DNA from 4 places in the Nitrincola nitratireducens genome. Region 1 is predicted to be linked to each of the others. Evidence: predicted binding sites of a transcription regulator. Region 1 holds the regulator's gene; each other region holds the start of a gene.
What was found. The regulator sigma-54, encoded in region 1, starts transcription at its own class of promoters, with help from an activator protein. The targets are predictions, from matches to a motif close to TGGCACNNNNNTTGCTNT.

Region 2: D791_RS04075 (phenol hydroxylase subunit) is a predicted target of sigma-54. The motif match lies at 6,281-6,298, and genes of this name have one in related genera.
Region 3: fliE (flagellar hook-basal body complex protein FliE) is a predicted target of sigma-54. The motif match lies at 2,961-2,978, and genes of this name have one in related genera.
Region 4: D791_RS09560 (CmpA/NrtA family ABC transporter substrate-binding protein) is a predicted target of sigma-54. The motif match lies at 4,186-4,203, and genes of this name have one in related genera.

The regions. Positions count from the first base shown of each region.
Region 1 covers NZ_AONB01000001.1:56,259-64,156, reverse strand. The annotation lists gene D791_RS00310 (ATP-binding cassette domain-containing protein) at 1-41, opposite strand, end outside; gene D791_RS00305 (KpsF/GutQ family sugar-phosphate isomerase) at 312-1,280, shown strand; gene D791_RS00300 (KdsC family phosphatase) at 1,280-1,816, shown strand; gene lptC (LPS export ABC transporter periplasmic protein LptC) at 1,816-2,385, shown strand; gene lptA (lipopolysaccharide transport periplasmic protein LptA) at 2,378-2,875, shown strand; gene lptB (LPS export ABC transporter ATP-binding protein) at 2,877-3,602, shown strand; gene D791_RS00280 (RNA polymerase factor sigma-54) at 3,644-5,143, shown strand; gene hpf (ribosome hibernation promoting factor) at 5,195-5,485, shown strand; gene D791_RS00270 (PTS sugar transporter subunit IIA) at 5,505-5,972, shown strand; gene rapZ (RNase adapter RapZ) at 5,969-6,826, shown strand; gene D791_RS00260 (HPr family phosphocarrier protein) at 6,865-7,134, shown strand; gene yjgA (ribosome biogenesis factor YjgA) at 7,167-7,703, shown strand; gene D791_RS00250 (YhdP family protein) at 7,706-7,898, opposite strand, start outside.
Region 2 covers NZ_AONB01000003.1:28,000-35,897, reverse strand. The annotation lists gene D791_RS04115 (2-hydroxymuconic semialdehyde dehydrogenase) at 1-218, opposite strand, end outside; gene D791_RS04110 (catechol 2,3-dioxygenase) at 281-1,204, opposite strand; gene D791_RS04105 (2Fe-2S iron-sulfur cluster-binding protein) at 1,243-1,551, opposite strand; gene D791_RS04100 (NADH:ubiquinone reductase (Na(+)-transporting) subunit F) at 1,570-2,631, opposite strand; gene D791_RS04095 (phenol hydroxylase subunit P4) at 2,642-3,004, opposite strand; gene D791_RS04090 (aromatic/alkene/methane monooxygenase hydroxylase/oxygenase subunit alpha) at 3,093-4,595, opposite strand; gene D791_RS04085 (MmoB/DmpM family protein) at 4,624-4,893, opposite strand; gene D791_RS04080 (aromatic/alkene monooxygenase hydroxylase subunit beta) at 4,907-5,893, opposite strand; gene D791_RS04075 (phenol hydroxylase subunit) at 5,921-6,229, opposite strand; gene ykgO (type B 50S ribosomal protein L36) at 6,670-6,810, opposite strand; gene D791_RS04065 (type B 50S ribosomal protein L31) at 6,825-7,070, opposite strand; gene D791_RS04060 (superoxide dismutase) at 7,158-7,769, opposite strand; gene D791_RS04055 (hypothetical protein) at 7,880-7,898, shown strand, end outside.
Region 3 covers NZ_AONB01000026.1:20,779-28,676, reverse strand. The annotation lists gene D791_RS16950 (VC_2705 family sodium/solute symporter) at 1-391, shown strand, start outside; gene D791_RS16945 (DUF294 nucleotidyltransferase-like domain-containing protein) at 447-2,288, shown strand; gene D791_RS16940 (3'-5' exonuclease) at 2,293-2,919, shown strand; gene fliE (flagellar hook-basal body complex protein FliE) at 3,109-3,468, shown strand; gene fliF (flagellar basal-body MS-ring/collar protein FliF) at 3,483-5,156, shown strand; gene fliG (flagellar motor switch protein FliG) at 5,149-6,144, shown strand; gene D791_RS16920 (flagellar assembly protein FliH) at 6,148-6,894, shown strand; gene fliI (flagellar protein export ATPase FliI) at 6,919-7,898, shown strand, end outside.
Region 4 covers NZ_AONB01000009.1:65,124-73,021, forward strand. The annotation lists partial or broken gene nirB (nitrite reductase large subunit NirB) at 1-904, opposite strand, end outside; gene D791_RS09550 (ABC transporter ATP-binding protein) at 943-1,797, opposite strand; gene ntrB (nitrate ABC transporter permease) at 1,812-2,681, opposite strand; gene D791_RS09560 (CmpA/NrtA family ABC transporter substrate-binding protein) at 2,718-4,052, opposite strand; gene D791_RS09565 (nitrate regulatory protein) at 4,332-5,594, opposite strand; gene D791_RS21750 (molybdopterin-dependent oxidoreductase) at 5,977-7,194, shown strand; partial or broken gene D791_RS21755 (molybdopterin oxidoreductase family protein) at 7,152-7,898, shown strand, end outside.

The DNA of each region.
Region 1 (7,898 bases):
AAGGTCAAATCTTTAATTTCAACGATGACATCCTCAAGCATGCTTGAAGCACTTCCTGTCGTCGGACTCACTGCTTCCATCCCGTTAGTGCCCTATCTTAAAAACGAACGTGTATTTGACATGCAAAATCACAAAAAGATCTACTATAACACTACCTAAGTCGACTTAAAATGACTCTATCAGAATCACGGTCGTTTACGTATTCTCTCCTGATGAAATGCAAGATATCCGCTTCAACAGATGCTTAGCAATCTAAGCTGAGTTAAACTATGACCTATTACAGTATTCACCTTTAAACTAATGGCAAAATAATGGCTATTGATTATCTGAAAACAGCAAAGCGCACCATTGAGATAGAGCGAGAGACATTAAGCGCTTTGCTAGAGCATCTAGACTCCAGTTTAAACGATGCTTGTTCAATCATGATGACATGCAAAGGCCGTATCATCGTGACAGGAATGGGAAAATCTGGACATATCGGCAACAAAATTGCAGCAACGCTGGCTAGTACAGGTACACCTTCATTCTTTGTGCACCCAGCCGAGGCGAGCCACGGTGATTTGGGCATGTTCACCCCGCAAGATGTCGTTCTTGCCCTGTCCAACTCAGGTGAAACCAATGAAGTGATTACGATTTTACCGCTAATCAAGCGTATGCATGTTCCATTAATTAGCATCACGGCCAACCCCAACTCTACCCTCTCTCGCTTCGCTGACGTCAATCTCCATATCCCCGTCACGCGCGAAGCATGCCCCCTCAATCTAGCGCCAACATCGAGCACTACAGCACAACTCGTTCTTGGTGATGCATTAGCGATCGCTTTGCTCGAAGCTCGGGGATTTAGCGCCGAAGACTTTGCCTTTTCTCATCCAGGGGGCAGCTTAGGTCGACGCTTACTCCTCAAAGTTGATGACATTATGCACTCAGGTGACGATATCCCCTTAGTATCACTCAACACGCCCATTCATGAATCACTCTTGGTCATGACACGCAAACGACTTGGGATGACTGCGATCATTAACGATGCTGGGCAGTTGCAAGGCATATACACAGACGGTGACTTACGTCGAACACTTGATTTAGAAACCAATTTAAAAACCACACCAATTTCTGAAGTTATGACGCATGGATGCACAACAATACAAGCCGGATCTCTTGCAGCAGAAGCACTCCAAATCATGCAAGAACGAAAAATAAACGCCCTACTCGTTACTGATAAAGAAGGAAAAGTCACGGGCGCCTTAAACATGCATGACCTACTTAAAGCAGGAGTCATTTAATGGGTAACTCTCTTTCAGCACAACTGACCGAACGTCTAAGACCTGTAAAACTGGTTGTTTTTGACGTGGATGGTATTTTAACGAATGGCCAATTAAATTTTTTGCCTGACGGACAAGAGATCAAATCCTTTCATACACTGGATGGCTTAGGCATCAAACTGCTGCACAAGGCAGGTATTGAAACCGCCATCATCACGGGCCGAAGCTCACCACAGGTCGAACAACGAGCCAAAGCACTCGGCATCCATTACCTAATGCAAGGCCGTGAAGACAAACTCGTTGCGCTCGAAGAGCTATGGAAGCAACACCATCATAGCGCCGCAACTACGGCTTATATTGGTGACGATCTACCCGACTTAGCGGCCATTATTACCGTCGCCTTTGGTGCATCCGTCCCGAATGGACACCCTCTTGTTCGTGCCGAAGCGGATTGGTGCACAAGCCGCAAAGGCGGAGAAGGTGCCGCTCGTGAATTCTGTGAGGTGATTTTATCTGCACAAGGAAAACTCAACGCACTGATTGATGAGTTTCGCTAATGCGTTGGACTCGCCATTTCGCACTTGCCGTCGTTATTTTATTAACCCTGATTCCTGTTTTATACTGGGGCTGGATGGGTATTAACCGACCAGTCCTTGAGGTCAGTGAACCAAATGAAGACAGAGTCGATTTTTTCATTTTAGACGGCCACCTTAAACGCTATAGTCAATCAGGTGAACTTGTCCATCAACTTTCATCACCGCTTATCGAGCATTTACCGGGTCCATCGATCACTCAGGTGACGCAACCCAAGGTAATACTCATCGGAACAGGTGATAAAGAAACGCACATTAAAGCCGACAAAGGCACGATGACGGATGACGAAAGCAAGATTGAGCTTGCAGGGAACGTCCGTGTTATTGATAATTCATCTTTTGATGCACCTAGAGAGCTAAGAACAGAAACAATGACGTTATTTCCTTCGTCACAGTACGCTGAAACCGCAGACCCTGTCATGGTTGTACAGGCATTCAGTCAGCTATCAGCCATTGGCATGCAAGCCTGGCTGGGTGAACAACGGATCGAATTGCTTTCTGAGGTACGAGGATACTATGCAAAAAGTGAGTAAACTGATAGGCCTGTTGGGAATGGTGGTTCTGAGCAGCTTAGCCTTTGCACTTCCTGAAGATCGAAACCAGCCTATTCATGTTAGCGCTGATCAGGCCAGTTTAAATGAGGCTACAGGTGTTTCTGTCTATTCGGGCAATGTTGAAATCAAACAAGGCAGCATGATCCTCAAAGGCAGTCGTGTCGAACTTCATCGTGACAACCAAGGAAGCATTGCTCGGATCGTATCCTCTGGCAATCCAGCGGAGTTTCAACAGCAATCTGTAGCAAGCCAACCTGTAACACGCGCCTATGGCAATCAAATGGACTATCGTATCCCCACACAACTCATTACCATCACGGGCAATGCTCAAGTTCAACAAGCCAATGACCGCTTTACAGGACAGCGTATTGTTTACAACATGGATAAATCGATTGTAGATGCATTCGGTAGCGAGCAACCTGGTGGTCAACGCGTCGAAATGATCATTCAACCTAGGTCCAACAATTGATATGATCACGCTTGAAGCACAACATTTAGCTAAGTCGTATAAACGTCGACAGGTCGTGCGCGATGTGTCCTTACATCTTAAGCAAGGTGAAATTGTAGGACTCCTTGGCCCTAACGGTGCTGGAAAAACAACCTGCTTTTATATGATTGTTGGTTTGATCAACGCAGATCAAGGCGCTATTTTAATTGATGAAAAAGATATTACCCGTTTACCGATGCACGGGCGCGCACGCCTTGGCTTGGGCTACTTGCCACAAGAAGCCTCCGTATTCAGGAAACTATCGGTTGCTGAAAACATCTTGGCTGTTTTACAAACGCGAAAAGATCTTAACTCATCTCAGCGCAAGGCAATGCTTGAAAGCTTGCTAGAAGAGTTTAGTATTACGCATATACGTGACAGTTTAGGCATGTCCCTATCTGGTGGAGAGCGTCGACGTGTTGAAATCGCGCGAGCGTTGGCAACCGAACCTGCGTTTATTTTGCTTGATGAACCCTTTGCGGGTGTTGATCCAATATCGGTTAGCGATATAAAGCAAACGATCAAGCATCTACAATCTAAAAATATCGGCGTGTTAATCACGGACCACAATGTCCGTGAAACACTTGATATATGTGAACGAGCATACATTGTTTCGGAAGGTCATATCCTTGCAGAAGGCCACCCATCTGACATAATGGCAAATGAACAGGTTCGACAAGCCTATCTTGGCGAGCAGTTCAGGCTCTAAACATTAATCCGTATCCTTCAACTGAGTGATATATCTGGCATATGAAGCAAGCCTTACATTTAAAAATCGGCCAGCACCTCACCATGACGCCGCAATTGCAGCAGGCTATTCGCTTATTGCAATTATCGACGTTGGACCTACAACAAGAGATACAACAAGCGCTGGAAAGCAATCCGCTGCTTGAAATCAGCGAAGATGATACGGATACGGATATCCCAGTCCATTTAAGTTCGGACAACCAACGAGAGCTGAGCACAGAACCCTCCTCAAATGACCGTGAAGAGGTGGTTGAGCATGAAGCGGAAGCTGAGCACGATTGGAACGATCAAATACCTGAAGACCTCCCCACAGACAGCAGCTGGGAAGATACCTTTCAGCATCAAAGTTCAGGGAGCAGTTCTGACAGCGAATGGGCCGACAATGAAAACGACTCTCGTGAAGACACGCTGCTTGATCATTTAAATTGGCAGTTAAATTTAACACCTATGTCCGATGCGGATCGCCTGATTGCTGAAGCGATAATTGAGGCCATTGACCCTGATGGATATCTGCAGGTTAGTGTTGATGAACTCATGGAGCAATTCGTTGCTCAATTCCCCGATATCTTCAGTGATATTGACCTTGATGAAGTCATCGCCGTGTTACACAGGGTTCAACAATTTGACCCCCCTGGCGTTGCGGCACGTGATTTGAGCGAGTGTTTAAGCATTCAGATTAAACAATTACCAGACACTCTGCCTTGGAGAGAAACGGCTTTAAAGTTAGCGAATGAACATCTCCAACTCTTAGGGAATCATGACTACAAAGCGCTAATGCGCAAGCTGCGCTTGAACGAAGAAGACTTGTCGTCGGTCATCGAGATCATTCAGTCACTCAATCCAAAGCCCGGTGCCAGCATTGCTTCCAGTCAATCTGAATATGTCATACCTGATGTTGTCGTTCGCAAAGTCCAAGATCAATGGATTGTCTCGCTAAGCCCAGAGACATCACCGAAGCTTCAGATTAATACACAATATGCCGATTTAATTCGACGAGCCGACAACAGTGCTGACAACACCTATTTGAAAAACCACCTACAAGAAGCTCGCTGGTTTCTAAAGAGCCTAATGAGTCGAAACGAGACCTTATTAAAAGTCGCAACAGAAATCGTCGAGCGCCAAAAAGACTTCTTAGAAATGGGTGAAGAGGGCATGAAACCGATGGTCCTTCATGATATTGCTGAGGCCGTCTCTATGCATGAATCCACCATTTCACGTGTCACCACTCAAAAATTCATTCATACTCCTCGAGGTATTTTTGAATTGAAATATTTTTTCTCAAGCCAGGTGAACACGGCTGATGGAGAAGGCGCATCTTCAACAGCTATCCGAGCTCTGATTAAAAAGCTTGTTACAAGTGAGAATACCGCCAAGCCTTTAAGCGATAATAAAATTGCACAACTCTTAATGGAGCAAGGTATCAATGTTGCCCGTCGAACCGTAGCAAAATATCGTGAAGCTTTAGGTATTCCACCTTCTAATGAGCGTAAGCGTCTGCTTTAATTATAATAGATAGGTACGAGCCATTTCGTACCCTTACCAAGGAGACAACCCATGCAGATCAATATTACTGGCCACCATGTAGAATTGACTGAATCCCTAAATGACTACGTTCACACTAAATTTGAGCGTCTTGAACGTCATTTTGATAACATTACCAATGTTCAAGTCACACTGAGTATTGAAAAACAACGCCAGAAAGCGGAAGCTACAATGCACCTCGCCGGTGGTGAAGTGTTTGCGCAGTCCGAAAATGAAGATATGTATGCGGCGATTGATGCTTTGGTCGATAAACTTGACCGACAAGTTATTAAGCATAAAGAAAAAATGAAATCCCATAAATAAAGACGATTTAGTAATTATCATGCCTATTTCCGAGCTACTGACCGAATCAAGAACCCTTTGTCATATTGACGCCATCAGCAAAAAAAGGGTTCTTGAACTTGCCAGCCAAACCCTAGCTGAGCAAGCAAGCGGATTAGATGCTGAAGACATCTTCAGCGGTCTTTTAAACAGAGAGCGTCTCGGTAGCACTGGCATCGGCGACGGTGTGGCTATTCCACACTGTCGCTTGGCAGGTTGCACAGAGGCCTTAGCACTGCTCATGACCCTCCAATCAGCTGTCGATTTCGACGCCATCGATAACCGACCCGTTGATATTATTTGCTGCTTACTGGTTCCGGAAGATGCTGCCAGCGAACACTTACAAACCTTGGCAACTTTAGCGGAATTGTTCAGCCAATCCAACGTGCGTGAATTGCTGAGAAGCAGTGAAGACAAACAAACCCTCTTTCAGAATGTTATTCAGTCACTTGGGGAGTCGACTGAGTGAAGTTAGTCATTCTGAGTGGGCGTTCGGGCTCCGGAAAAAGTACAGCACTTCAAGCACTGGAAGACATTGGTTTCTATTGCATTGATAACCTTCCAGCACTTTTGCTGCCCGAGCTCATTCAACAAATGCTCATTGCACCGGATCGCCCCGATAAGCTTTCCGTCAGCATTGATGCACGTAATTTGATCAGCAATCTTTCACAAGTTCCCACAGTGCTCAACACACTTGCCGGGATGGACGATCTTGTCTATGAGATCATTTACTTAGATGCATCCGAAACGACCTTACTGAAGCGTTTTAGCGCTACCCGTCGTAAACATCCCCTAACCAACTCACACGCTGGTTTACAAGAAGCGCTTTATCAGGAGCAGCGTTTACTCGAACCTATTGCAACCTTAGCGGACATTCGTATCGATACAACCCGACTCAGCCTCTACGAACTGAGGGACAGTATTAAACTGCGGGTTGCCAATCGCAAAGAACAAACATTATCCTTACAGTTTGAATCCTTTGGCTTTAAACACGGACTGCCCTTAGATCTAGACTTCACATTTGATGTGCGCTCCCTACCCAATCCTTACTGGGTACCTGAGCTACGCCAATACACAGGTAATGACCCGCAAGTTATCCAATTTCTTGAGCAGTCTCCTGATGCTATCGATATGATCCATGATATTGTATATTTTCTGGAGCGATGGCTACCCAAAATTAAGCAGGATAACCGCAGCTACTTAACTGTCGGTATAGGTTGCACGGGGGGGCAACATCGATCTGTCTTTATTGCTGAACGATTGGCTAGCCATTTTAATCAGCTTATGGATAATGTAAGTGTACGCCACCGGGAGTTGAGTTAACTCCTTTGATCTCTGGCGCGAATGATCGGAATGTTTCTATGATAAAAGCACCTGTTACGATAGTAAATAAACTTGGCCTACATGCACGTGCAGCGGCAAAACTCTCGGCTAAAGCAAACGAATTTAATAGTCAAATCCAAGTTGAAAAAGCAGGTCGCGTGGTCGATTGTAAGAGCATCATGTCCGTTATGATGCTGGCGGCAAGTAAAGGCACCGAGCTAATACTCCACATAGATGGAGACGATGCGCAGGACGCGCACCTTGCATTAGAATTGTTAATTCAGAATCGCTTTGACGAACCCGAATAACACACCATTAATCCTTCAAGGTAATTTTCCTCATGAGTAAAACAGACAGACTGATATCTTTACAAGAAGGCACAGAGAGTGAAGAGATCAGCCGTTCTGAAGTCAAACGCCAAATGGAAGCTCTTCAAGAATTGGGCAAACGCATCACTGAACTACGTCCAGATCAACAGGCACTAGTTCCAATGGACGATATACTCCGCAAGGCAATTGAAGAAACACGAAAAATCAGTGCAAATGGTGCTTTACGTCGTCACTTCCAATACATTGGCAAGTTGATGCGCAAAGCGGATGCCGATGCAATTAAAATAGCCCTCAATCAGTTTGACACGTCTCGCAATGAACACAATCAAAAGTTCCATGCTTTGGAAGTTTGGCGTGATCGCTTGCTGACGGATACGGATAAAAGCCTAACAGACTATATCCGTGAGTTTCCTGAAGCCGACATACAAAAGTTAAGACAACTTATTCGGAATACGCTCAAGGAACAAGCAATGGGAGCCGCTCCGGCCAACTATCGCAAACTGTTCAAATTTATTCGTGAAACGGCTGAAGCTCAAGACAACGCTTAAGCCTATTCATCAGATGTTGAAGATGCCTGCCCCACAAGCTGAATAACGGGATCATCTAAGGTTCCCGTTAGACGGTAACGTATCCGAGTCATTTTTTCGATTTGATCTCCCATTATACGATCAACCAAAAAAATGGCACCGGCCACTTGAGGCGCTCCCAGCAACACCGCGCCTAGCGTCAGATTACTGCCCAAG
Region 2 (7,898 bases), on a different contig from region 1:
ACACTGTTCAACAGCTCTATTCTCTGAGCCTGGCTTAATTGACCCCAAGGACCTTTAAGCGCCGATTTCGCGGCCCTCACCGCTTGATCCACCTCGTCAAGGCCCGCTTCATGCACCAAACCAATCAGGCTGTTATCCACGGGACAACGGTTTTCAAAGGTTTTTCCACTCGCGGAGCCCACATAGGCTCCGTTGATGAAATGTTTAAATTCATTCATCGTGCTTTCTCGCATACAAACTAAAAAAAGTGCTAATCGCTTGGCATTAGCACAGACTAGGATCAGGTCAACGCCGTCAAGAAACGCTCGTTCAGTTGACGATCATGGTAGAAAATCGCTTTTCCAAGGTCTTCCGCTTTCCAAGTCACCGTCTCGTGATCGGGGTAGTGATAATCCCCCCCAGCAAAAACCTCGTTGCGATTACCCGATGGATCAAAGAAGTAGATTGTTTGACCATGCGTTAAGCCATGACGGGTTGGGCCAATATCAATTGACGTGTCTGTCATTGAAATAAGATCGGCGGCTTTGAGCACATCCTGCCAAGTTTCAAGATAAAAAGAGGCGTGATGGAACTTGTTCTTTTCTGCATGTTTAATAAACGCTATGTCGTGTGCTTTCATTGATGCGGTTAAAAACAGCGCAACACGATTCTGTTCAGGGTCAACGACTTGCTCAGCCAAATCAAAGCCCAGTACATCCCGGAAGAGCGTCAGGTTTCCTTCAAGGTCATCACCGTACAACAAGCAGTGATCGAAGCGGTTGGCTTGCATCCCTTTTAAGCCGCGTGGCCAGGCCTCTGGATTAACGCTGCTAATTCCCCACTTGCCCGTTTGCTCTTTGGTGGCAAAAAGTTCAAAGGTATGACCCGTCGGCGCCACAAACTGCATGCGACGGCCGCAATCTTTCAAATCGCCGGAGGGTAATTCGGTTACAGAGATACCCAAGGCGCGGATTTCTTCAGCCAGGGAGTCCAGAACGGCTTCGTTTAGGCATTTAAACCCCATAAAATCCATCCCCGGCTCATCGGACTCTCTTAGAATGACCGAGTACTTATCCACTTCTGTCCAGGCTTTGAGATACACGCGTCCTTGGTCATCGGAATCCATTTCAATTAAGCCCAGTAGGTCAACATAGTGTTTACGGGCTTCTTCAAGATCCAATACACGAATTTGTACATGTCCTGGACGCATTACACCTTTTTTCATGATCGTTTCCTCTTATATTTGTTATGTCACGCTGTTTTTTATATAGATAAATCGTTGAAGTGGTCTGACTCGATAACCAAATCACTTTCAGGGTAGACTCGACATGCCAAGACATAGCCTGCTTCTGCGTCTTGTTCAGTAATGTGAGCTTTGCTCATCCGTTTAGCGCGAAAACTACCTTGCAACACTCTGATTTTGCACATCCCACAGCCTCCACCTCGACAACCAACCTGAATAACCTGTAGGCAAGTTTTTTCCATGGCATGCAGTAACAATTCACCTTCAGGCACTGCAAACTGTTGTTGGCGATTCGTGACTTCAATCTGATACTGACGGGTTGCATTCATCTCATCAGACCCCCATCACTAAATGCGCTTAAACAGTGCTGATCGAGTTTCAGACTCAGCACCATCTGCGGCGGTCAGGAACTTCTCCATATGGATATCTGCTTCAAAGACACGACCTTGCATCAAGGCGCTAATAGCAGAATCGATCATCGGTGGAGGGCCGCACAGATAGGCTTTATGGCCTGCAAATTTTCCGTCAAAGTGATCAATGGCGGCTTCATGAACATACCCCGTAAAACCTTGCCACTGATCTTCAGCCGTGGGGGCGTTTAAAGCTGGGATGTAATGAAAATTACTGTGTTTTTCAGCCAACTCGGTTAACAGATCCCGGTTATAGAGCTCCGCCAGGTTTCGTGCGCCTTGGAACAGATAGATTTGGCGTGTATCGCCCTGCTCCAAGAGATCCATAATCATCGACTGAGGGCTGGATAAACCCGATCCCCCAGCGATAAAGATCACATCTTTAACATCCGACTTACGCACAAAGAACTGCCCGTAAGGACCTGACAGAGACAGTTCATCACCCTCTTTTAGGGTTTTATGCAACCAGGTCGTCGCCGCACCACCAGGTACTAACCGCACATGGAGCTCGACAATTGATGAGTGAGAGGGCGAGTTGGCAATGGAAAAAGCGCGACTGCCTTCCACATCAGGTATTTCCAGATTGATATACTGCCCCGCCTGAAACGTGATCGGATGATCCAATTCAAGCGTGATCCCTTTAATAGTGGGGGATAAATCATCAATCTTGATCACTTTGGCGCTAAAGTCTTCAACCGAATAGCCTTCAAAGTCGGGATCAACATCGATATCCGCTTCTATCACTAGGTCAGATTCCGGAATGGCACAACAGGCCAACACCTTACCTTCGTCACGCTCAACATCCATTAAAGCAAAGGGTGATGCATTGCCTAGATCCGCATCCCCTTCCACCACTTGAACTTTGCAGGTGCCACAAGTGCCATGACCACAGGCAAACGGCAACCAAACGCCTTGACGGAGCGCAGCATCCAAGATGGTTTGCCCCTCTTCCACTTCGATCACATCACCCGTAGGTTCCACTGTCACTTCGTACGTCATGACCTGCTCCTTAAACCGCTTTGCCCTGAAATCCTGTCAGCTCAGGCGTTTGGAATCTCAATACCGACTTATGACCGACACCTTGTGCTTTTAGTGATTGATTCAGATCGGGAGTAAAAGGCTGGTTATCTAGCAACCAAGTTGTCGTTTCCCAATTGATTTTGGGAAACTCTTCATGCAGTCCAAACGCTTCGGGCATGACTTGGTCACGCAACTCGGCAAATGTCATGGTCGGCGGCAGTGCATAAGCAAAAGGCGCACAGAACATCAAATGATGATCCCAAGCCACATACACAATTTGATTTCCGTGAAAATTTTCAACTCTGTCCCGTGCCTGCACTTTGTAGTCAGGCGTAATGGCTCTTACTGACATAATCGTTTCCTATCTCTGGAGCCACCGAAGTGGCTCATCTACGGATTACTTTTAAGGATTAACCTTGAGGGATGAACGCTGAAGAGAATTAAGCAACACCCTTCCACTCTTTCCAGCGCTGCTCATCGGGTGAACCCTTAATGTCTAAGTTGTCAGCGCCGAGGTTCAGTTTGTAGTAGTCGCGCAGTACTTCTTCCACGCTGGCACCACCACAGTTTCCTTGATAAATCTGATGCACGGGCAACCAGGACTGAACATACTTTTCAGGTTCTTCATCAAAGATGTGTTTGCAGCCATCAGAACAGAAGTGGTATTTCTCTCCTTCGTAATCGCTTGAGCGATAGGCAATTTGGGTTGGATCATCCATCTCGGTAAAGCCCATCGGAATCTGACAGGTGGTACAGAGTTGCGGCAGCGCCTGGCTGTAGAAGCGCTTACCTTCCGCTTCCATTTTCTTCGCCAGCTCCCAACGGGGACGATAGTATTTGTCAAAGGTATCGGGGTATTTTTCACTCAACCAATCCAGCTCCTCATCACTGGGAATCCAAGTATGGAAACCAGCAGCGTGGCCATAGTTGTAGAAAATCCACCAAGCTTGATGCGAGATGTGCTCCTTCTCTTTTTCAGTGACTTCAACAAACTTCGGCATGCGGATGCCGTAGCGAGCTAAGTCTTTGAAAAGCGCACCACCGGCTTCTTCAAAGTAGACTTCCCAAGCTTCTTTCCAGGACATCACTTTGTTGGGCAACATGTAGTCCATCATCATGGCAACAATGGATAGCAAGCGCGTGCCACGCCAGAACCATTTATCAATCCACTTCTGCACAATCGGCACGTTGTCTTCGTGTTGCTCCAGCAGGAACTTGATGATTTCCAGACCTAGAGTCATATGACGTGCTTCATCGGATTGAGCGGAGAAGCCGAACGTACAGGTGGCCATGTCGCCGTTATGCGCCGCACCCGACATGAAAGGAACGAACAGCAGGTTGGTTAAGACATATTCAAAACTGAAGCTGATGGCAATCAGGAACTCAAATGGTCCTGCACTACGCGCATCGTCAAAGAAGGATTTCGGCACTGACAAGTACCACACGCGATCATGCATGTGAGTCCAATCTTGAAAGCCATCAAAGTACTTGTTGTAATGGCTCATGGCGTGAATTTGCGTTTGAACATGACGCAATTCATCGATCGATTGCATCTGACAAGCCACGCGTGCACCCGCACCACCAAACTGACGACCGACATGGGCATAACCTTGGTAGGCTTGATACTCTAAAGGAGACACACCGGTTAAAAAGATTTTAATGGCATTCACATAACGCGCATCAGTCACATTTAAATGGCCATTGTTTTGTGCAAAGGCATCGAATATGGCGTAGAGTTTTTTCTCCTTTTCAGCCTGATATTTCCAGTAGGCATCCATGGTTAATCTGAAAGGATCTTCCCATTTAGACCAATCAGTAATTTTAATGCCTTCAAACTCTTCATAAGGAAATGCTTTTTTACGATCTGCGTAAGAGTATTCCCAGTCAAGATCTCGTGTTAATAATCTGTACTTATCTTTTAAGTTAAGCTTTTTAGCTGACATTTTCTGACCCTTTTTATTTTAATAACAATCAAACATTCCAGCTTAAACTGAGCTGATCATCATCTTCGTCGACATTGCCACCCAGTGTGATGAGGTTGAGATGCAACTCTTGAACATCCCAGTCACGCCCCATTTTTTCTTCAACGGTTTCGCGCTTAACGACCAGAGAGTTTTCATTCTCAATGCGAATCATGGCGGGTTGATGAATGACGGTTGCATCCGGGTTGTCTTGTTCAATCGCTTCAATGATGTAACGCGATTCGTCGTTGTCTTGTAACGCGATATAGACTTTGGACATGCTACTAAACCCCTTAGGCTGTTATTCCGGCTTTTTTAATGCGCTTTTCAAGCTCTGCGACTGCTAAATCAAGCGCTTCTGGTTCAAGCAGTTCGTGAATAACAGGTCTCAAGGCGTCCCGCACTTTCGACTGCCATTTATCAGTCCAAGCATGCAGCATGGCCTTATTCTCATCCGATTCTGAAGCGACCGTTTTTAGGACAGAGTCGAACCATTTACTCACATCCTTGTTCCAGGCCTGCATAAACTCGGTCAACATAGCGATGTCACGACCACCCATCGATGCGAGCTTGCCGTCAAGTTGTTCGTAGAAAAGGTTGAAAACTAGGGTGTCCATTACGAGGTTCTGCGCCAGCACTACCTCGAACCAATCTTCGACAGTGGTCATCTCTTCACAGAGCGCACGCATACCCTGCCAGGCGGGATTTTCCATCCAGTGCTGCTTGGATTCGATTAAGGATTGACCTGTATTACCATCCAGCATGAGGCCGATACGTGATACATATTGAGCAATACCCAGACGATCCATGGCGTTATATAACAAGGCTTGAGTTATGGCTGTACCATAACCAAATGCACAGCCATACATATTGTTTAAATTAGCGGTGTTTTCGATATGTCTTAGGGGTATTAAATACGTAATTAGCAAGTTTTTAACATCATCACTTAAATAGTCTGCCAAGTTACGTTTTTCAAAAAAAGCATAACTACTTTCAGCGGCTTCTTGCATTTTGGCACGCTGTTGAACATAGGCACCATAATAGAATTGACGAGGATCTTTTAGCGCATACCAATCTTCCATCACGATTTTGGTACGGTTTTTATCGTTCAACTCAAATTCAGGTTGCCATAATGGCCGATAATGAAAATTTGTTTCTGCTTGTACGTCATAGGTTGCTTCCTGATAACGTGAAGCGGGTTTATCACCAAATCGACGTTCGATATTGGCAAAGGTATTACGCACTGGCTCCAGTGTTGACGTTTTAATTTCAATGGTCATAAGCGTCACTCAAAGTTGATGTTATTTTTATTCAACAGAACGGTTGTGATTTTTGCTCATTAGCGTGTCTTCGCCATAGCGCCACTTTTCTAACTCAGCATCAACTTCAGCCATCTGCTCATCGGTCATGTGAATGACATGATTATTCTTGCAGAAGGCCTCAAATGCGGTCGGTGGCATGATCAGCTCGACAAAAAGAGAGGGATCTTCGATTGCAAAATCGAATTCGACAAAACGGGCACCCGGCTCACTACGAACTCGAATGTATTTTTTTAGGCCATCGACACCTGTTCGAGGACGGGGTGAAGGATTGTGATAAACATGCAAATCTAGCATTGCCTAACCTCTGACTTTTTATGTTGTTATGTCGTCATTGTCAGAAGTACTAAAGCAAGGGCTGTGCCATATCCTCTTCATGGCTCAAATGCAGGTCATGCATATATCTAATCAATTGAAATATAAATAAAAAAGCATGGATCAAAAAAACGCTCTACCCTTTTATCAAAAAGAGTTAGGCAAGGTCGATGGTTTAAAGGCGAGGACGTTAACCAAATGATTAAGTGATTTTTTAGGCATGATCATTTGATCAATAGCCGTCTGATACTCACACAATATGAACGACTTGCTAGTCGTATTATTCTGACCCAGCAAACTTGTCTAAGATCTAGCAAAGAAAGAGTCTAAATTTGAATGCTCTTCCCAATAATCACCAATAGGAAGAGCCTCATTCGTTAATAGTGGCGATAGTGCCTCGTATTAAGTTGACCTAAGACACACTAGCGCTTCTTTCCACCCCCCTGACGTGCTTTGAAACGAGGATTGCTCTTACATATCACGTAATAGCGACCTCTTCGTTTGACAACTTGGCAATCAGGATGGCGTGCTTTGGCGGTTTTGAGTGAGCTGACAACCTGCATGGTTAAATCTCCTATTAAGAACGACCAAAGCGTTTGTTGAAGCGGGCAATACGGCCCTCATTGCTGACAATCCGTTGCTCACCTGTGTACATGGGATGTGAGGCACTGGAGATATCTAAGTTGATAACAGGATAGGTTTTACCATCTTCCCAAACAATTGTGTCTTTGGACTGGCAAGTCGATCGAATCCTGAACATTTTGCCACAACTGGTATCCCGGAAAATCACATAATCATAAGCAGGGTGGATAGACTTTTTCATCACAAATCCTATGTTATATCATAACTTAAATGGCGTTAAAAAAATCAGGGAGACGACCTGATTCTTCGAATAAAACAAAGCAATTAACTAGCCAACCGCTTTGTCGTATAGCTCTGACACTCGAGGCCAATTGATCACATTAAAAAACGCCGCTATGTACTCAGGACGTTTATTTTGGTATTTCAAATAATAGGCATGCTCCCAGACATCTAGACCCAATATTGGAAATTGTCCATCCATCAGTGGGCTGTCTTGATTGGCACTGCTAGTAACGCTCAGCGTTTTATCTGGATTGACCACTAACCACGCCCAGCCACTGCCAAAGCGCTTAATAGCGGCCTCAATAAATAACGTTTTGAAAGCTTCAAACGAACCGAAGGTAGCCTCAATCTCGTTCAATAACACCCCTTCAGGAAGTCCACCTCCATTTGGCGACATTACCTCCCAAAACAGACTGTGATTTGCATGCCCGCCACCATGATTTCGGACGGCGGTTTGCAAGGTTTCAGGCAGTGAATAACAACGTCTCACCAACTCATCCAAAGCATAGACTTCAAAGTCTGTCCCTTCTATTGCCGCATTGAGTCCATTTACGTAGGTTTGATGATGACGCGAATGATGAATTTCCATCGTTAACGCATCGATATGGGGCTCAAGATCAGCGTACTCATAGGGTAATTTCGGTAACTCAAAGGCCATACTCAACTCCAAATCTAAACATAATAACAATCATTATTATTTGCATTAAATAGAAAAACAACTATTATTTGCAAACTTGTTTTGAATACCCTCCATTACTGAGGTGAGCTATGGCAGATCTAGCGCTTT
Region 3 (7,898 bases), on a different contig from region 1:
GCGTTGGGTGTCTGCAGGTTTGGTTGTCTTAGCGTCGGTCTTTGCCATTTTTCCGCTTGGGACCTTGATTGAGACCCTTGCTATTGGATTTATAGTCTCGGGTGCGGTGTTGTTCCCTGCGCTTGTGTGCGGTGTGTACAGTCAGCGAATACATGCAAAAGGTGTGTTCGCGGGTATGTTGTTCGCATTGTTGCTGATGTTGGGTTTTCTCATCGTCACACGTGTATCGCTTTCTATAGGTGCGTATTGGCCTTATTCATTCGCAACCTTTGGAGGAGTGGCCTTGTTATCGAATTTCTTGGTTAGTGGCGTTGTATCGTATTTAACACAGGCCCCAGATGATTTGGTAGAACAGAGGATGGCCAAAATGAGGGTGACCTCATCACCTTAGCGTTGCAGGGATTACAGTATTGAACCAACCCTTAACAATAACAACGGAGTAAACAATGCCTGACTCATTCAAAATGGATAATTTGCCGTTCAGCTTACTTGATGAGCGAGAACAGGCTTTGCTTCGCAGTCACTTAGATATTACCTATTTTCAGAAAGGTGAAACCATCATTGAGGCAGGAACAGCGCCAGAGGGGTTGTATGTCATCTTAAAAGGCAGAGTGGGTGAGAGTGATTTGGGCGAGACCTTGGCTACAGGAGAGGTTGTTAGCTCGAACGTCTTTGTTCACTATCAGGATGAAGATTATTTTGGTGGTTGGTCAGCGCTAAATGGCAAAGCGATTCATAATTTTATTGCCGTTGACGAAACTATTTGCCATTTATTGCCGACTAAAACGCTCTTAGAGCTCATATCAAGCAATCATTTATTTGCTGATTATTTCCAACAAAATCTGACGGCTAAGCGTGAAATTGTCGCTCAACATGGCCAGAGTCAGGACATGGCTGAGTTTATGTTGGCTCGGATTGATGACGGTACGATACGCGAACCGTTGATCGTATTGGAAGGAACCTCAATTTTTGAAGCGACGCGCTTGATGCGTGAAATGAAAGCCGATTGTGTGTTGGCTAAGAAGGGCAATCGATATGGGATGGTAACAGGAACGGATCTCTTGGATGCGGTGGTCATCAATCAGCTACCTCTTGATTCAGACGTTTCCGATATCGCGAGCTATCGCTTGATTACCATCGATCCCCAAGACTACTTGTTTAATGCGCTGATTATGATGACACAACAGCAAATAGAGCGTGTTGTGGTCATGAAAGATGCTCAGGTGTTGGTTGGAATTGTAGAGCTTACTGATGTTTTGAGTCATTTCTCAAGCCATTCTCACGTCATTGGATTGCGAGTTGAGCGTGCGCAAACCATTGCTGATTTACGAGATGCCTCCCGAGGGTTGACGGAGCTTATCAAGGCCTTGATTTCAACGGGCGTGAAAATACGGTTTACCATGGAATTGTTGGCGGCCATGAATGGACGCATTTTGTCAAAGCTGTTTGATTTAACCATTCCTCAGGATATGCGCCCCCATGTGTGTTTAATTGTGATGGGGTCTGAAGGGCGTGGCGAGCAAATAATGAAAACGGATCAAGACAACGGTCTTATTTTCCGCGATGGGCTGGAGTGGCCTAAAATGCATGAGGTGATGAAGCAGTTTAGTGAAACATTAATGACATTTGGCTTCCCACCTTGCCCAGGCAATATTATGGTATCAAACCCTGAATGGGTGAATTCAACGGAGGCTTGGGCGAATAAGTTGTCACGTTGGAGTCAAAAATTTGACGGTGAGTCGGTCATGAAGCTGGCTATCGCGGTTGATGGTAAGCCTGTGGCTGGCAACGTGGCATTATTTAAAGTGGCTCGTAATGCATTTTTACGCAGTATTCGCAATAACGAAATATTTTTCTCGCATTTTGCTAAAGCCTCATTGGATTTTAATACGCCTCTCACTTTTTTTGGCAAGTTAAAAGACAAGGGGAGTTTGGATATTAAAAAAGGAGGTGTTTTTCCAATTGTACACGGCATTCGTACCATGGCACTTGAACATAAAATTCTTGAAACCAACACCTTTAAACGTATCGAGTTATTGATAGAGAAAGGTGAGCTGCCTAAGGCGTTAGGTGCTAATTTGTCTGAGGCCTTGTCATTGTTTGTTCAGTTGCGCTTGAAGCAACAAATCGATAGGGTTGAAGCGAGTGAGTCGGGTGTGGATGATACCCCGAATGCTATCGACTTACAGAAACTAAATAAGCTAGAGCGTGAGCTGTTGCGAGACGCCTTGAGTATTGTTAAAGATTTTAAAAAGTTTCTTACCAATCGTTATCATATAGGGACCTAACCCAATGATCCTTCCACGTATGATTAGACGCCTAAAAGACCGACGTGATCACAAAGACAGTGAATATGCGCATTTGTTTGAGCCGTATAAGGGTGATGAAATTGTGTCCCTAGATTGCGAAACGACGAGTTTAGATGTCAAAAAAGCCGAAATACTATCCATTGGAGCGGTCAAAATTAAAGGACGTAAAGTCATTACGAGTGATCGATTGGATATTAAATTAAAGCCACCTGCGTCCTTGTCAAAAGACTCTATCTTGATACATAAAATCCGAGCCAGTGATTTGGTGGATGGTATTGAGATAGACGAAGCGCTAGAGCAAGTTTTACAGTTTGTGGGTAATCGTCCGATTTTGGGCTATTATGTCAATTATGACATACGTGTCTTGGATAAGTTTATCCGTCCTCAATATGGGTTTGGCTTGCCGAATAAGGCCATTGAATTATCCCATGTTTATCACGACATTATTAAGTGGAAGTCTGTGGGTGGGGAAATTGATCTGCGCTTTGATACCATCTCAAAAAAATTGGATATTCCGATTTTACAGCGTCATACAGCGCTTGGAGATGCGATTACGGTGGCGTTGATGTATGTTCGCTTGAAGCACGGCTCCCCGCCTTCGGTCGCGTAGATAGCCTCTCGTTTTTTTGACACATTTCAAAACAGGTCGGTTGGCCTGTTTTTTGCATTCTAACCTGTGTTGCGCCACTCTTTGTGAGAAAGTGACAAAATACCGTCATTGGTGGGGTATATTTGTTTGTGTTGTGGCGTAAATTTTTTATAATGTCAAAAAAATGCCGTAAATGAGTGGGGTAATTGCATGATTGAGCGCACCGATATTACAAGTGTATTGTCACAGATGCGTTCTCTGCGTGCGGAAATGCAAGCAGGGGCGCAACAGGTTGCATTGCCATCGATAGGGCAGCTAAACACAGAGTCGGTTAAACCGACGGACCGTTCTGGTTTTGGTGCCTTACTCAAGTCGGCGGTTGATTCCGTTAACCAGCAGCAAAAAACCGCAAATGTGATGCGTGAGGCTTATGAGCGAGGGGATGCAGGTGTTGACCTGCCTCAGGTCATGATTCAAGCGCAAAAAGCATCGGTTTCCTTTGAAGCCATGACACAAGTTCGTAATCGTTTGGTGTCTGCCTACGAAGACATTTCCAAAATGCCGATTTAATAGAGCTTGACTAAATGGAAAATACAGCAGGATCACTGACGTCAAAAGGCGGACTGATGGCGGGCTTTAATAGTCTCGGCATTTTGCGTCAGTTGGGGTTGATGGTGGGTCTTGCAGCTAGCATTGCCATCGGCTTTTCAGTCGTACTCTGGTCCCAAAAGCCCGACTATCGAGTGCTTTATTCGAACCTTAGCTTTGCAGATGCCAATGAGGTCATCGAGCAGTTACGCATGAGCAATATTCCATATCGCTTTGATGCGGACGGTCGTGCGATTTTGGTGCCTGAATCCCATGTCCATAATGCCCGATTACGCTTAGCAGCGGATGGTTTTTCCGCAGACCGAACGGTGGGGTTTGAGCTTTTAGATGGTGATCAGGGGCTTGGCACCAGTCAATTCATGGAAACAGCGCGTTACCGTCGGGGTCTTGAGGGTGAGTTAGCAAGAACCATCTCCAATATGGTTGCCGTTAGAGCGGCTCGAGTGCATTTAGCCATTCCGAAAGACACCGTTTTTATTCGAGATCAACGTAAACCCCGAGCATCGGTATTCTTAGAGCTGACCTCAGGACGTCAACTGGAACGAGATCAAGTGGCGGCGATAGCTAACTTTGTCGCATCAAGTATTCCTGAGCTTGATGTAAAAGATGTCACCATTGTTGATCAGCGTGGGCGCTTGTTGAATATTCGCGATGCCGATACCGATGTTGTGTTGGCGGCGCGGCAATTGGAATACACGCGTCAGGTTGAGGATACGCTGGTTAATCGTGTGAACAGTATTTTGCAACCTGTAGTCGGTATGGGCAATTTTAGGGCCGAAGTGTCGGCTGATGTTGATTTTACCCAGGTTGAACAAGCCAGTGAAATGTATAACCCGGATTTGCCCGCTTTACGAAGCGAACAGACGCTGGATGAGCGACGTGCTGCAGGCGAGCCAGCGGTCGGTGTTCCGGGAGCATTATCGAATCAACCACCAGGACCTGTTGCCGTTCCAGAGGTGGTTGGAGCTGATGGCCTTGGAGCGGGTGGTGCAGGATCCGGTACCAGTCGTAATCAGGCGACACGGAATTTTGAGTTAGATCGGAGCATCAGTTATACCCGTCATCAAATGGGGGGGATTAAACGCTTATCCGTTGCTGTGGTGGTCGATGATCTCGTCAGTATTAACCCTGAAACAGGTGAGACCGTTCGGACGCGTTGGAGTGAAGAAGATCTGCAGCGTCTTCGTCAGTTGGTGCAAAACTCAGTAGGCTTCTCGGCATTAAGAGGTGACAGTGTTGATATCATTAACTCCTCCTTTGTAGCTCCTGATCTATTTGAAGTGGATGACGTGCCTTTCTGGAAAGAGGATTGGTTTTGGAGTTTGATTAAGCAAGCACTGGGAGCCGGATTTGTTCTTCTGCTGGTTTTTGGCATTTTGCGTCCAGTATTAAAGCATTTGACAGCGGTCGGTGAGGCGAAAAAAGACTTAGAATACGGCCCCGTAGGGGCTGTTTCCGCTGAGCTAGACGGCTTAGATGCATCGGGCATGGCTGAAGATCGTGTGACCTTTGGCGGAACAGAGCCAGGGGGGATTAATGGATCGAGTGAAAATTTTGAGTTTCAGTTAAATGAAATTCGCAGTATGGTGGCAGAAGATCCTGCGCGCGTGGCTCAGGCGATAAAACAGTGGGTGATTGAGCGTGAGTAACGACCTAACCGATATTGAAAAGGCAGCGATTTTGCTCATAAGTTTGGGCGAGAGCGATGCAGCTGAAATACTTAAGCATCTTGGTCCTAAAGAGGTTCAGCGTATTGGAGAGGCCATGTCGCGTCTGGACAATATCCCACAATCGAAAGTGGAAAGTGTCGTGAGTAACTTTCTTGAAGTGGTGAGTGATCAAACGGGAATCGGTATTAATAATGATCGGTATATCCGCGCGATGCTGAACCAAGCGTTAGGAGAGGATAAAGCCAAGACACTGATTGATCGAATTTTATTTACGACAAACACGTCGGGGTTGGATACTTTGCGTTGGATGGATCCACGCCAAGTCGCAGAGTTGATTCGTTTTGAGCATCCACAAATTCAGTCAGTTATTGTGTCCTATCTGGAGCCTGATCAAGCGGCGAGTGTATTAAGCTATTTTGATGAAAACGTGCGCTTAGACATAGTGATGCGTGTTGCGGCGATGGATCAAATACAGCCTCAAGCCTTGCAAGAGTTGAATGATATGCTGGAAACGCAGTTCTCTGGTCCGCGCTCAACCCAGCTGGCGAAGTTGGGTGGCATTAAGTCAGCTGCCGAAATTATGAACTTCATCGATACGCAGATTGAGGTTGAACTGATGGAGTCTATGCGCAGTGTGGATGAAGTGCTGGCGGATCGTATTCAGGATTTAATGTTTGTGTTTGACAATTTGATTGACGTAGATGATCGTGGTATTCAGGTATTATTGCGAGAAGTGCAAACCGATATGCTGATCATTGCGCTTAAAGGTGCTGATTCTGGTTTGCAAGAAAAAATCTTTAAAAACATGTCGAAGCGTGCGGCTGAATTATTACGTGATGACCTAGAAGCAAAAGGCCCTGTTAGAATTTCGGAAGTAGAAGCCGCTCAAAAAGAAATTTTAACGATTGCAAGGCGTTTGGCAGATGATGGCGAGATCAATTTAGGTAGTGGCGATGATATGGTGTAAGGGATGACAAAGTCGGATACTCCTATACCTGTTCGTATTCCAGCGGCAAAAGCGGGCAAATTGCAGACGTGGCAACTGCCTGATATAGAAGGGCCTTCTTCATTTGCTGCTTTACATGCGTTACGTGAGCAAGAGATTGTTACGGTCGTGGATGAAGAGGTGGCGGCCGAAAAGCTGACAGTAAAAGAGTTGGATGCCATTCGAGAGGAAGCCTATAAAGAAGGCTTTGCTGAGGGGCGTCAAGATGGCTTTGAGCAGGGCAAGCGAGAAGGCTACGAGCAAGGCTTAGCCATGGGTTTAAATGAAGGCCAAGGGCAAATTGATATACAGTTGCAGGTGTTGCAATCGATACAGTCGCAGCTGTTTGATCCCTTGGCTTCAAAAGAAGAACAACTGGAGCTTCTTTTTTACCGTTTAGTGGTGAAGTTATCAGAAAGTATTGTGATGTCTGAGCTTTCAATTTCAGAGGATCGACTCAAACACACATTAAAGCAGGCATTGGCTGCTCTGCCCGCTCAACCCAAGCAATTAAAAATTGTTATGCATCCTGAGGATAGTCAGCTGCTTTCTGACTATGCTGAGCAGCATGGCTTAGCCTTTTTGGACGATGCGAGCATGACACGTGGTGGGTGCCGTTTAATTAGTGAGCACTCCGAAGTTGATTTTCAAGTTGAAACACGCATTAGCCAAGTTATCGATCAATTCAAAGCGTCACTGCGCATGCCTCTGGAGCCAAATCCTGCGGAATAAGTTAAGGTTTTTATCGTGAAATTTATTGAACGCTGGCAGCATGCATCCTCTCAGTCTTTATTCTCACCTCAACCAAAGATTTCAGGGCATATTACTCGCCTTATAGGTTTAACACTTGAGGCGGTGGGTATAAAAGTGGCCCTTGGGGATTGCTGTTATATCCAAGTGACCGCTGATCGCGCTTGCGAGGCTGAAGTGGTTGGCTTTGCAGGTGATAAAATCTATTTGATGCCATTGCAAAGTGTTGAAGGTCTCCAGCCTGGAGCCAAAGTGACCCCTGTTTCGGGCAAAGGTTTAGTGCCCGTTGGATTTGGTTTGCTGGGGCGTGTTCTGGATGGTACGGGTAAAGCGCTGGATGCTAAAGGTCCTTTGGATGTGGATGAGTGGGTTACCCTTGAGGGTGAAGTGATTAATCCCCTCCATCGTCAACCAATCAGTGCTCCTTTAGATGTTGGTATACGTGCCATTAATGGTCTGTTGACGGTCGGTTGTGGTCAGCGTTTGGGGTTATTCGCCGGAAGTGGAGTCGGTAAGTCTGTTCTGCTTGGAATGATGACACGCTTTACTGAAGCCGAAATTACGATCGTTGGTCTGATTGGCGAGCGTGGGCGTGAGGTGAAGGAGTTTATTGACCATAGCTTAGGAGAGGAGGGAATGGCGCGTTCTGTGGTCATCGCCTCACCTGCCGATGATTCGCCTTTGATGCGTCTTCGCGCTGCGCAGCTGACCACACGTATAGCCGAATACTTCCGCGCAAAAGGTAAACGCGTTTTACTCTTAATGGATTCTTTGACTCGTTACGCTCAGGCTCAGCGGGAAATTGCATTGGCGGTAGGTGAGCCACCTGCGACCAAAGGTTATCCACCTTCTGTTTTTGCTAAGTTGCCAAAACTGGTTGAGCGTGCAGGGAATGCTGAAAAAGGGGGTGGGTCCATAACGGCTTTTTATACCGTCTTAACCGAGGGGGATGACCAGCAAGATCCCATTGCAGATTCTGCACGCGC
Region 4 (7,898 bases), on a different contig from region 1:
CAGCCGCCACCCGTGCCATGGTGTAGCCCGGTGCGACTAGGCCATATTGCTGATTGTTCCAGACCGCGCACTCACCAATTGCATAGATTGACGGATCACTGGTCCGGCAATGTTGATCAACGGCTATCCCGCCTCTCTCTCCCAGCTGCAAACCGGCCTCACGTGCCAGCTGATCTTGTGGGCGAATACCCGCTGAAAACACAATCAGATCTGTTTCAAGGTAGGTTTCATCCGCAAAGCACATCCGTAGTCGTTGTTCATCGCCAGGAATAATCTTGCGCGTCGCTTTTTCGGTGTGAACCTTAACACCCAAATCTTCGATTTTGGCACGTAAAAGTGAACCCGCATCACTGTCCAATTGAACCGGCATCAAGCGCGGTGCAAACTCAACCACATGCGCCTCTAATCCAAGCATCCGCAGTGCATTCGCCGCTTCGAGCCCTAAGAGCCCCCCTCCTACAACAACCCCTCTCGTGGCCCCTTGAGCACTGGCCCGAATGGCATCCAAGTCTTGAAGCGTTCGATACACCCAGCAATGATCCAACTCACGTCCGTCTATCGGTGGCACAAATGGATAGGAGCCCGTCGCAAACACCAATGTGTCATATGAATACTGCCGCTGTGCCGTCGTCACAGACTTTGCTTCGCGGTCCAGCGCGATCACCGCTTCATTGAGATGCAAATGGATTCCGGGGAGTGTGTAGAATCCATCATCACCCAATTGTAAGTGCGCCGAACTTTGCTTTTCAAAATACTCAGATAAATGGACACGGTCATAGGCACGCTGATTTTCCTCTGCAAATACATGCAGTTCATAATCGGCGGCCATCTCTGATGCCATCCACTGTTCAGCAAAATGATGACCTACCATCCCATTGCCAATAACCACTAGTTGTTTTTTCATGGTGTTCACCTCGACCTCTATCTACTTGAACGATTTCGTTAAGCGGAGGCCGCTTTTTTAAGACTGGCTTGGGTGGATTTCGGTTTCTCAGCCGATGTGAGCACTTCCACCTTACGTTGCTTTTCATATAGGAAACGCAAAACTGCTTGTCGATAACGGTTGTACTTGGGGTTATCAGCCATCTCTATACGATTACGCGGTTTAGGTAAGTCTATTTCCAAAATTTCACCGATGGTGGCCTCTGGGCCATTGGTCATCATGACAATACGATCTGAGAGCAATACGGCTTCATCAACGTCATGTGTGATCATGATGATGGTGCTGTTAATCTCAGCCTGAATCTTCATCACCTCATCTTGTAAATGGGCGCGAGTCAGTGCATCTAACGCACCAAATGGCTCATCCAATAACAGGACCTTCGGTTCCATTGCTAGAGCTCTGGCAATCCCAACACGTTGCTTCATGCCCCCAGAAATTTCGGCTGGACGCTTATCCAATGCGTGAGACATGTGCACCATTTCCAGACTTTTTAGTATCCATTCATGCCGTTCTTGTGCTGTCTTTGTTTTCTTGAAGGTTTTATTAACAGCAAGCGCCACATTCTCATACACCGTCAACCAAGGCAGTAATGAATGGTTTTGGAACACAACACTTCGATCAGGACCCGGTGAGTTCACTTCTTTACCGTCTAGAATGACCACGCCATCTGTCGCAGGCAAAAGCCCCGCCACGATGTTCAACACCGTCGACTTACCGCAACCGGAGTGACCGATTATCGAAATGTACTCACCCTTTTTAATATTTAAGTTCACATTCTTGAGCACACAGGACTGTTTAGCACCCTGTCCAAAGAATTTGTTTACACCTTCAATCGATAAATAATGCTTAGACATTTTATGTGCTCCTATTAGTTACTCGTGCCGCGGGTGACTAAACTTGAAATAAAACCAATGAATTTATCGAGCAGAAATCCGACAACTCCCACATAAACCAGCGCTAACACAATGTCACTGATCATAGATGCATTCCACGCATCCCAGATGAAGAAACCAATTCCCACGCCACCAATCAACATTTCAGCAGCAACGATGGCTAACCAAGACAAACCTATGCCAATGCGAAGGCCTGTGAAGATATAGGGTGCGGCTGCTGGCAACATGACTTTGGTAAAATACTCATAACCATTTAGTGATAACACCTTAGCAACATTGCGATAATCCTCTGGTATATTACGAACCCCAACAGAGGTATTAATAATAATTGGCCAGATTGCTGTAATAAAAATCACAAAGATTGCGGATGGACTGCTGTCTTGAAATGCTGCCAACGAAATTGGCAGCCATGCCAAGGGGGGAACCGTTCTTAAGATTTGGAAAATAGGGTCTAAACCGCGCATGGCCCAAGTGGACTGACCAACCAGCACACCTAAACTTATCCCAACAATAACCGCTAAGCTGTAGCCATAGGCAACTCGTTCTAAGCTCGCCAGAATTTGCCAGCCCATCCCCACATCCGTTCCACCGTTGTTATAAAAGGGATTGATAATTAACTCCCAAGTATCCTTAACAACTTTAGAGGGTGAAGGTAACGTCGCGCCCTGAGAGGAAGACAATAGCTCCCATATCAGCATTAATATAAAACCAACAATAAGTGCAGGTAAAACCTTTTGCACAAAACTGTCACCCAGGCTTTTAAAACGCAATAGTGTTTTATCCATTGCAGCAGGCATGCCGACAGCCGATAAAGGTTTAACAATACTATTCGCTTTGGTAGTCATAGTAAAAATCCTCCCCCAACAATAAGGGCTTATTATTTATACGCGTTTAATCGCTAAGCTATTTAAATAGGCATCTGGGTTTTCTGGATCAAACACCTTGCCATCAAAGAAGGTTTCCAATCCACGAGATGTTGTTTCTGGAATATCGGACTTATCAATGCCTAATGTAGCCGCCGCCTCGCGCCAAATATCCTCTCGGTTAACTTGGTCAATAATCGTTTTTGAATCAAAATCTTTAGGCAAATATCCCCAGCGCTTATTTTCGGTTAAAAACCATAAGTCATGGCTTTTATAGGGATAGGATGTGCTGTCTTTCCAATAACGCATTTGACTCGGATGGTTTTCAACCACCTTACCAGTACCATAATCAAAATTACCTTCCATACGGTCGATAATGTCAGCATAGGGGGCATGTATCCAACGACGTCTTGAGCAGATTTCAGCGATTTCCTTTTTATTTTCGGGTTGCTCACAAAACATCTGAGCTTCCATGATCGCCATGATTAATGCTTTTGTTGAATTAGGGTTTGCATCGACATAATCTGCGCGCATCGCAAAGGCTTTTTCCGGATGGTTATGCCATAGCTCGCCCGTGGTGTTGGCGGTGTAGCCGATACCCTGATTAATCAGCTGCTGATTCCAAGGCTCGCAGACACAGAAGGTATCCATACTGCCAACACGCATATTGGCAACCATTTGAGGCGGTGGAACCACAATCGTCGAGATGTTCTGATCAGGATCAATGCCTCCAGCGGCCAACCAGTAACGCATCCACATATCATGAGTGCCGCCTGGGAAGGTCATGGCTGCATTCACGGCCTGTCCCGAGGCCCGCTTAGCCGCTATTGCCTGTGCGAATTCTTGAGTATCGAGCCCCACTTTTAAATCACTGTATTCACGACCCACAGAGATGCACTGACCCGACAAGTTCAAACGCGCCAAAATATACATAGGCGTTGGAACATTATTGGCGGTCATGGCCCCCGATGCGATCAAATAAGGCATGGGCGTTAAGATATGAGCGCCATCGATGCCGTTACGCTGAGACCCCAACACGAGGTTATCGCGTGTTGTTCCCCAAGAGGACTGTTTCAGCACTTCAACATCCTTCATGCCATGCTTAGCAAAAAATCCTTTTTCCAAGGCTACAAATAAAGGCGCGGCATCTGTCAGGGCAATAAATCCAAGTTTTGCCGATGTCGTCTCAAGCTTGCCTGATGCCGCTTGAGCCTTAGAAGAGACCAATGGCAAGAACCCACCCAAAGAAGCAGCCCCTGCCAATGCCGCCATGCCACCCACAAATTTCCGTCTATCCACATTTAAAGGTTGAACGTCAGTTGTGGTGTTCAGCGTTGAATTTTTAGCTTTCATGGATTTTCTCCTAATCAAAAAAAAACGGCGTCATCTCGAACATCCGAAGGATCAGATGTGAGATGGACGCCGTTGTCCGATTCAGTGACCACAAAATAGTTTATGGTCCGATGCATTATGTCTACTGAATTAGAATGCTTATTTCATGCCAACTTTTCATAGGGCATTAAAAACAATGAATTAGGAAAAAACATGTAAAAAAGGTAAGGCAATCTAGAGTATTTTTGCCCCGTGATTGGGCAAGGTGCACTGAATTCATTCAAAACAAAACGCCAAGGGTCATTTTTTACCAATAATGGCCTGAGTGCGTTTAATAATGGTATCCGCAATGTCGATTACGCGGAGATTTTGTTCCATGGCCGCTTGACGTATCTGTCGATAGGCGGCTTCTTCAGAGAGGCCTTGGTACTCCATCAGCAGCCCTTTTGCTCGCTCTAGGGTTTTACGCTCGGTCAAGGCTTGGCGCGCTTGCTGTAGTTCATCGCTCACTAACTGCAAGCGCATGGATTGAGCTTTTAGTAACTCGTAGACTGAACGACCCGGCGTGATGGATAAGTCCTGATCATACGCATGCAAGGAGTCCGTTAAATAGCTTAATGAAGATGAACCTACATCATCTTCCTTTGCCAAATCAGCCAAAAGTCGGCGATGATTGTGTAAGTCTTGCTCCGCGGCTTTTAATTTAGTTTGACACAAGGCCAATAGATCCGCCGCCAGCAAGCTCTCGATGGCTCGCATGGCATCAATACGGCAAGTGGCAACGTCATACCAGATTTCACTAAACGCCGAGGGGATTGCCTGCCCTTCTTCCGAGCGCGCAACCAGTTGCCGTAAGCGAATCAACTCATCTGAACAGGGGTCGGATAGCAAGGCCTCCCAACTTATTAAAGGCGACTCGCTACTAAACTCGGTGAACACTTCAAAGCATCGGGATTGTGCGTCGATTAAATCATGAAGTTTTTGCTGATCCTCAAGCTCAAAATGACCCGCAGCAAAGCCACTGGCTCCCCAAGCCCGCTCTTGCCCTGCTAATTCTTTCCCTTGCATAAAATTGAACATCGCCACCAAAGCCCGTGTAATATCAGGGTCTGTCGCTGTATCGGCGGCTTCAAAAACGACTGATAACAACCCTGCAATCAAGCGGCTCATCAGCCCTGTTAATTCTTTGGCACTTATTTGAAGGCTCTGAGTTTTGTCACGAATCGATGGCAAGCTATTCAGACCATGAACGACGTAAGCGATACGCGTATAGAGCCTCACGCTACCTGACAAGTGGCAGGCATCTAGATTCATAGACGCCAACCGTGCTTTAAGCTCTGTTTCGAGATGCTCGCCCTGCTCAATTTGAGCTAAGCGCTGAGGGCCAAAGCGTTGACCTGATGATGCGATATAGACATTCGATAAACCACGTTCACGCTGCAGTGTATGAACCAGCTGACTGATTGACTTGACCAGTTCACCCGTCATCAAAAGTTGTTGCAGATTGGATATCTCACAGCGCTTAGACGCCAATAAGAAATCTTCAGTACGGCATGCAGGCATAGACGTCTCCGATTGATAGATCTTACATCACATCATAAAACGCAAAAACTATACCATCCTGCGCACAATGTTGTTTTCTGTGCAATGTAACAGATTTAATCCAGCTTCCAACGTTTTATTTATGTACCCGCACAGTCCCTGCCACCAATTTAACGCAATGCACACTTCTTTCGCACCAATTTGTGGCAAGTTTCATTTCTCAATCGCCTCCTTATCTACCACCAGCACCACAACACTTGTGTATCTCCAGCATGGCATACCTATTGCTTAAATTATTTATGAATCTTCTCGTCTGGTTGATGAACCAGATCGGCAATGCTGCCCATTTCTTTGCACATGATTGGTGTGTGAAGCAATGGGCTTTTTTTTTGGATGAGTGACTATGAAGCAAAACACAACTTGCCCGTATTGTGGTGTAGGGTGCGGTGTAACCGCAGAACTGTCGGATCAACGCATCATTGCAGTCTCAGGCGATAGCCAACACCCCGCTAACTTCGGGCGGCTGTGTATCAAAGGCTCAACGCTTCATGAAACCACCCAAACTGAGCAGCGATTGTTGCTGCCTCGCGTAGATGGACAAAACGTGCATTGGTCTGACGCGATTGAAGCGGTCGCCTCCCGAATTCGCCAAAGCTTGGACGCACATGGACCAGGCAGTATCGCCATGTACTTATCAGGGCAGCTGCTTACAGAGGATTATTACGTCGCCAATAAGCTGATGAAAGGTTTCTTAGGGTCATCTCACGTCGACACCAACTCACGCTTATGCATGGCATCAACCGTTGCAGGACATAAACGTGCGTTTGGCTCTGATTCGGTTCCTGGTTGCTACGAAGATATTGAGCTGGCTGACCTGATTATTCTGGTGGGCTCAAATGCAGCTTGGAATCACCCTATTTTATTTCAACGAATTCAAGCCGCTAAAACGCAACGTCCTCAGGTTAAAGTCGTTGTTATTGATCCTCGTGCAACGGCAACCTGCGAGCTCGCAGACTTGCATTTGGCCCTCAAACCCGGCTCAGATGTCGCTCTCTTTAATGCCCTTCTTGTCCATCTGGCTCACTCGGATGCTCTCGACCAATCCTATATTGACCAGCACACGGAAGGGTTTGAAAGAGCCATCGAAGCGGCACGCCAAGACATCCCCGATATCCAAACAGCCGCGAGATTAACCGATATTCCTTTAGCCGACCTAACAATATTTTTTGATTGGTTTACCAACACACCCAGAACACTCACGCTCTTTTCTCAAGGTGTCAATCAATCCAGCTCTGGGACGGACAAAGTCAATAGCCTGATGAATTGTCACCTAGCGACAGGACGGATAGGAAAGCCTGGTAGTTCACCTTTTTCGTTAACGGGTCAGCCCAATGCCATGGGAGGGCGTGAAGTCGGCGGCCTCGCCAACCAATTGGCTGCACACATGGAGTTTTCGCCCGAAGCCATCAACAGAGTTCAAAACTTCTGGAACGCCCCTAATATGGCACAACAACCCGGCCATAAAGCTTGGACCTCTTTCAAGCGATTGACCGTGGGGAAATTAAAGTATTATGGATCATGGCCACCAACCCTTTGGTCAGCTTACCCAACACAGCGTTGATCCGTCGAGCCTTAAAGCGTTGTGATTGTGTTATTGTGTCAGAAGCCATGTCTGAGACGGACACCCTAACATTTGCCGATATTCAGCTGCCAAGCAGCACTTGGGTGAGAAAAATGGCACAGTCACTAACTCTGAACGCCGTATTTCAAGACAAAAGGGATTGATTAAAGCGCCAGGCGAGGCTCGTCATGATTGGGAAATCATCTGCGATGTTGCCAAAGCCCTAGGGTTTGAAGAAGGGTTTAACTTTAGCCACCCCGCTCAAATCTTTGCTGAGCATGCGGCCTTGTCAGGGTTTGAAAACGATGGGCAAAGGAGCTTTGATATCAGCGGGCTTAGCCACTTGTCTCAACAAGAATACGATCAACTTCAACCTGTGCAGTGGCCGATCAATCAACACTTTCCGTATGGACGCAAACGCCTTTTTGACGACGGCCAGTTTTCGACCCCCTCAGGAAAAGCACAATTTATTGCCACTCAAACAAACACTCCAAAAGCCCTTCCATCGGCTCAGTGGCCCTATCAGCTCAACACTGGGCGAATTCGCGATCAGTGGCACACCATGACTCGGACAGGGCGAGCGGCCCGATTGTTTAATCACCGAGCAGAGCCCTTTGTAGACCTTCATCCAGAGGATGCTAAGTATCACAACCTACGTGATCAAGACTTGGCTGAGTTAAGCAATCATCAGGGTCGCTATATCG